2 regions of the Pseudomonas sp. 31-12 genome follow, and region 1 is predicted to be linked to the other one. Evidence: predicted binding sites of a transcription regulator. Region 1 holds the regulator's gene; the other holds the start of a gene.
The links. The regulator sigma-54, encoded in region 1, starts transcription at its own class of promoters, with help from an activator protein. The targets are predictions, from matches to a motif close to ANTGGCATNNANNTTGCTNT.
Positions count from the first base shown of each region.

Region 2: DJ564_RS10440 (CmpA/NrtA family ABC transporter substrate-binding protein) is a predicted target of sigma-54. The motif match lies at 1,267-1,286, and genes of this name have one in related genera.

Region 1 is NZ_CP029482.1:1,208,805-1,211,991, forward strand. Features, by position in the region: gene rapZ (RNase adapter RapZ) at 1-315, opposite strand, end outside; gene ptsN (PTS IIA-like nitrogen regulatory protein PtsN) at 318-782, opposite strand; gene hpf (ribosome hibernation-promoting factor, HPF/YfiA family) at 795-1,103, opposite strand; gene DJ564_RS05460 (RNA polymerase factor sigma-54) at 1,178-2,671, opposite strand; gene lptB (LPS export ABC transporter ATP-binding protein) at 2,856-3,187, opposite strand, start outside.
Region 2 is NZ_CP029482.1:2,237,956-2,241,142, forward strand. Features, by position in the region: gene DJ564_RS10440 (CmpA/NrtA family ABC transporter substrate-binding protein) at 1-1,147, opposite strand, end outside; gene DJ564_RS10445 (quinone-dependent dihydroorotate dehydrogenase) at 1,379-2,398, shown strand; gene rmf (ribosome modulation factor) at 2,719-2,934, opposite strand.

The DNA.
Region 1 (3,187 bases):
ACGGGTTTCCGAGAAGCGTTTGAGCAACGTTTCTTCGTCAGCGTCCAGATACAGCACATCGCATTTGATATGCCGACTGCGGACTTCTTCCAACAGTTCCGGAAACCGTGACAGGTGACTCGGCAGGTTGCGCGCATCGATGGAGACGGCAACCAGCGGCTGTGCCAGTTCAGTATGAATCAGCGCGCGCTCGGCCAGTTCCGGCAGTAATCCGGCGGGAAGGTTGTCGATGCAGTAGTAGCCGTTGTCCTCGAGAACATCGAGGGCGGTACTTTTACCTGAGCCGGAACGGCCACTGACGATGATCAGGCGCATGATCAGTGACCGTTCTGCTCGTCCAGGACAACCTGATACAAGGCTGCGTTGCTCGGGGCACTGCGCAGTTTTTCGCGCACTTCCTTGCGATCGAGCATGCTGGCGATCTGGCGCAGAAGTTCCAGGTGGGCATCGGTAGCGGCTTCCGGGACCAGCAGAACGAACAGCAGGTCAACCGGGGCGCCGTCGATGGCGTCGAAATCGATGGGGGCGTCGAGGTGCATCAATGCGCTGACAGGCGACGTACAACCTTTCAGACGACAGTGGGGAATGGCGATGCCGTTACCAAAACCGGTCGAACCGAGTTTTTCACGGGCAATCAGAGCCTCGAAGACATCTTGCATCTCCAGATCCGGGACTTCTTTATGGATAAGGTTGGCAATTTGCTCGAGGGCTTTCTTTTTGCTGCCGCCCGGCACGTTCACGAGGGAACGGCCGGGGGTCAGGATGCTTTCAAGTCGGATCATGGGTAGGGAGTGTTAACGACCGGTCGCGCCCTGGAGGAGGCTTTGGGTCTTTTCCTTATGCTTTTTGAGTTGTTTATCCAGCTTGTCGGTCAGCGCGTCGATCGCCGCATACATATCGGTATGCTCCGCGTTGGCGACCACTTCATTGCCGGGAATATGCAGCGTGGCTTCGATTTTCTGCTTGAGCTTTTCGACCGTCATCGTGACCTGCACGTTGGTGATCTTGTCGAAATGCCTCTCTAATCGTTGGAGTTTTTCGCCGATGTAGGTGCGAAGAGGTTCGGTCACTTCCAGTTGGTGTCCACTGATGTTGACTTGCATACAGCTTCTCCTTCGTTGCCAGTGCATAAAGCGGCAGGCAGAAATGCCTGCCACTGGAACGCTGTGGCGTGGCTCTACATCAACCGCTTGCGTTCGCTCGAAGGCGCGATTCCGAGGGATTCGCGGTACTTGGCGACGGTGCGGCGAGCCACCTGAATGCCTTGTGCCTCCAGTAAACCAGCGATCTTGCTGTCACTCAACGGCTTTTTCTGATTTTCCGCAGCAACCAGTTTTTTGATGATCGCGCGGATCGCTGTGGACGAGCATTCACCGCCTTCGGAGGTGCTGACGTGGCTCGAGAAAAAGTATTTCAGTTCATATATGCCCCGAGGGGTATGCATGAATTTCTGTGTAGTCACCCGGGAAATCGTCGATTCGTGCATGCCTACCGCTTCGGCGATGTCATGCAGGACCAGCGGTTTCATCGCTTCGTCGCCGTACTCCAGGAAGCCGCGCTGATGCTCGACGATCTGGGTGGCTACTTTCATAAGAGTTTCGTTGCGGCTTTGCAGGCTTTTGATGAACCAGCGGGCTTCTTGCAGCTGATTGCGCATAAAGGTGTTGTCGGCACTGGTGTCGGCGCGGCGTACAAAACCGGCATATTGAGCGTTGACCCGCAACCGTGGCACCGATTCCTGGTTCAGCTCGACCAGCCAGCGCTCGTTGTCCTTGCGCACGATCACGTCAGGGACAACGTACTCGGCTTCACTCGACTCGATCTGCGAGCCCGGACGCGGGTTGAGGCTCTGCACCAGTTCGATCACCTGGCGCAGTTCATCTTCCTTGAGCTTCATGCGGCGCATCAGCTGGCTGTAGTCGCGGCTGCCGAGCAGGTCGATGTAGTCGGTGACCAGGCGCTTGGCTTCGGCCAGCCAAGGCGTCTTGGCGGGCAGCTGGCGCAGTTGCAGCAGCAGGCATTCACCCAGATTGCGGGCGCCGATGCCGGCCGGCTCGAATTGCTGGATGCGGTGCAGGACGGCTTCGATTTCGTCCAGTTCAATGTCCAGTTCCGGATCGAAGGCTTCGAGAATTTCCTCGAGGGTTTCGTCCAGGTAACCCTGATTGTTGATGCAGTCGATCAGGGTCACGGCTATCAGGCGATCGGTGTCGGACATCGGTGCCAGGTTCAGTTGCCACAACAAATGGCTTTGCAGGCTTTCGCCGGCCGATGTGCGGGTGGTGAAATCCCACTCGTCGTCATCGCTGCTGGGCAGGCTGCTGGCGCTGGTCTGGTAGACGTCTTCCCACGCGGTATCGACAGGCAGTTCGTTGGGAATGCGCTCGTTCCAGTCACCTTCCTCGAGGTTATCCACCGTCGGGGCGGTTTCCTGATAGGAGGGTTCCGAAACATCGGCGTTGGGGAGCTGTTCGGCTTTGTCGGCCAATGGGTCGGCGTTATCGAAGTCGTCGCCTTCTTCCTGGCGTTCGAGCATCGGATTGGACTCCAGGGCCTCCTGGATTTCCTGTTGCAGGTCCAGGGTCGACAATTGGAGCAGGCGGATGGCCTGTTGCAGCTGCGGTGTCATCGTCAGCTGCTGGCCCATTCTCAAGACTAGCGATGGTTTCATGGCAGGGGCTTAACACCTTATTCGCCGGCGCACATGCGCCATCCACTACAGGGCGCCGGAGCGCCAAACATAAGCAAATTATATGCCCGAAACTGCAGCGTTTGCCTAGAGCGCTGTAACAATAAAAAAGTATTGATTTTTTATCGAGACGAGCGCTCGGACAACCAGCCAGACACGTCAGCGCTTACAGGCGGAACTCGTGGCCCAGATACACTTCCTTGACCAGTTCGTTGGCCAGGATGGTGGCGGAGTCACCTTCGGCGATCAGCTGGCCATCGTTTACGATGTAGGCAGTTTCGCAGATATCCAGGGTCTCACGGACGTTGTGGTCAGTGATCAGCACGCCAATGCCTTTGGCCTTGAGGTGGTAGATGATCTGTTTGATGTCGCCCACCGAGATCGGGTCCACACCGGCGAAAGGTTCATCGAGCAGGATGAATTTCGGGTTGGTGGCCAGTGCCCGGGCGATTTCCACGCGGCGGCGCTCACCACCGGACAGGCTCATGCCGAGGTTGT
Region 2 (3,187 bases), 1.0 Mb from region 1:
CGGCCGGGTCGGAGCCGTCCCAGATTTTGCCGTCGATCAACTGGCTGCTGCGCATTGCCTGGCCCTCGCAGGCAACACCGACTGCGAGGGCGGCCTCTCGGTACAAGTCTAGTTGCTGGACCTGACGGGCCACGCCGAGGTAATCCGGGTCGTCGCGCAACAAACCCCAGCGGCGGAACTGAGTCATGAACCACATGCCGTCGGACAAGTACGGCACGTTGACCTCGCCGTTCGCATGAAAACGCAGCGCGTGCGGGTCCTGCCAACGATTGCCGAGGCCATCGGCGTAGTCGCCGAGCAAGCGCGGTTCGATGCAATCGAGCGGCGCATCGAGGTATTGCGGCGCACTCAACAGCTTCGCGGTGCTGCGGCGGTTTTCGTTGCCGTCTTCGATGAAGCGACTGGCCTCGAGGATCGCCATCACCAACGCCCGAGCGGTGTTGGGGTATTGCTCGACAAAGGCGTGGGTGCAGCCGAGGACTTTTTCCGGGTGGTCGGGCCAGATGGTCTGGCTCGTCGCCATCGTGAACCCCAGGTTCTGTTTCACCGCGCTGGCGGACCACGGCTCGCCGACGCAGAAGCCATCGATGCGCCCGGCTTGCAGGTGCGCGACCATCTGTGGCGGTGGCACCACCACACTGTCTACGTCCTGCAACGGATGAATGCCCTGGCTCGCGAGCCAGTAATACAGCCACATCGCGTGGGTGCCCGTGGGAAATGTCTGGGCGAAGGTCAGTTTTGGGCGACTTTGGTGCACGTGCCGGTCCAGTGCTTCAGGACTGGTCACCCCCAAGGCCTGCAAGCCGTGAGAAAGATTGATGCTCTGGCCGTTCTGGTTCAGGCCCATGAGCACCGCCATGTCGGTCGGCACCACGCCGCCGATGCCCAGGTGCACGGCATAAATCAGGCCATACAGGCTGTGGGCGGCGTCGAGTTCGCCGCTGACCAGTTTGTCTCGCAGGTTGGCCCAGGACGACTGGCGCTTGAGGTTCAGGGTCAGGCCGTAAGGCTGTGCAAAACCTTGCGTGGCCGCGACCACCACCGAGGCACAGTCGCTCAAGGCCATGAAGCCGAGGTTGATTTCAGTCTTTTCCGGGGCATCGCTGCCATTGACCCAGGCCAACGGGCCCGCTGTGGTTTCATTCATGGCTAAACACCTTCCAAAAAAAAGCGCCGTACCGGGCTGCTTGCCAGGGCAAGGCCAAGTGACGACGCCTTTGTCTTTCGACTCATCCCGCCGTTGGCATGAGTGCTGATGTCAGTGTTGGTGCAAGGCATATGCCATCGTCCGCTGATTTTGTTGTGCGCCTCGCTTGCGACCGCGATGCCCGGCTATAATCGCCGCCTCATTTCGCCGCCAATCGAGTCAAAACCGCCCATGTACACCCTGGCCCGTCAGCTGTTGTTCAAACTTTCCCCGGAAACCTCCCACGATCTGTCCCTGGACCTGATCGGCGCGGGCGGACGTTTGGGCCTCAACGGTTTGCTGTGCAAGGCGCCAGCGAAAATGCCGGTGAATGTCATGGGTCTGGAATTTCCGAACCCGGTGGGTCTGGCGGCCGGTCTGGACAAGAACGGCGCGGCCATCGACGGTTTTGCCCAGTTGGGTTTCGGTTTTGTCGAAATCGGCACCATCACCCCGCGTCCGCAGCCGGGCAACCCGAAGCCACGGATTTTCCGTCTGCCGGATGCCGAGGCGATCATCAACCGCATGGGGTTCAACAACCTCGGCGTCGATCACCTGCTGGCCCGCGTGGCGGCGGCCAAGTACAAGGGCGTGCTGGGAATCAACATCGGCAAGAACTTCGATACGCCGGTTGAGCGCGCAGTCGACGATTACCTGATTTGCCTGGACAAGGTCTACGCCCACGCCAGCTACGTGACGGTCAATGTCAGCTCGCCGAACACCCCGGGTCTGCGCAGCCTGCAGTTCGGCGATTCGCTCAAGCAATTGCTGGCTGATCTGGCGACCCGTCGCGCAGAACTGGCGTTGCGCCACGGCAAACATGTACCGCTGGCGATCAAGATCGCACCGGACATGACCGACGAAGAAACCGCGCAGGTCGCGCAAGCGTTGATCGACACCGGGATGGACGCGGTGATTGCCACCAACACCACCCTGAGCCGCGTGGGCGTCGAAGGCATGGAGCATGGTGACGAGGCGGGCGGTCTGTCCGGCGCACCGGTTCGCGAGAAGAGCACCCATACCGTGAAGGTGCTGGCGGCGGAGCTGGCCGGGCGCTTGCCGATCATCGCCGTGGGCGGCATCACTGAAGGCAAGCACGCAGCCGAGAAAATCGCCGCGGGCGCGAGCCTGGTGCAGATCTACTCCGGCTTCATCTACAAAGGCCCGGCGTTGATTCGCGAGTCCGTCGACGCCATCGCCGCCCTGCGCTGAACCCCTGTGGCAAGAGTGCTTCTGGGCTGAGGTGAGTTCTCTGTGGCGAGGGGATTTATCCCCGTTCGGCGGCGAAGCAGTCGCAAATCCGGCCAATGAGTTTTGACTGATTCACCGAGTTGCCTGGGTTTGGGGCCGCTTCGCGACCCAACGGGGATAAATCCCCTCACCACAAAAGCGATTTCCCCAGTGTGTGTTTTTACAGGCATAAAAAAGGGCACCTCGAAGGTGCCCCTGGGCCGGAGCCCGCCGCCCGGATGGGGCGTGCGTGGTAAGTCGTTACGTAATCAGATTGTCGTGTCGGAGTGTTGTGCCCTGTGTTAGCCGACGGCGTGAAGTTCGTTGAGTCTGTGGATTCCCGCAGTGCCGGTCATACCGTCCCAGTTGTCGCCGCGTCCTTCTCGCCAGCCGTTAATCCAGGCTTGGCGTACCGACGGTAGAGTAAATGGGCAAAGCTCACGGGATTTGCCACCAACGCCATATTGATATCCGCGCAAAAATGCTCTTTCCAACGGATCACGCTTAAGTCTTCTCATAGGGTGTTGCCCTCACTTGTTGACTGTATTTATCGCGTCGACCTCAATTGAGGTCTGGCAGAAAAAAACTCCTGCCGTTGGGGCTCGCTGCCGGCGTCGCGAGCCAAGGTGTTGACGCCGTTGCGACGTCAACCTGTGTTGAGTTCTAACCAATGCGTCACATCGAGGGAATGATCGTTTTGTCATAAGAACGTAACCATAAAGATGCTAACGCCATAAGTAACTCGATGTTTGTCCCGTGTTTATTGGTCAA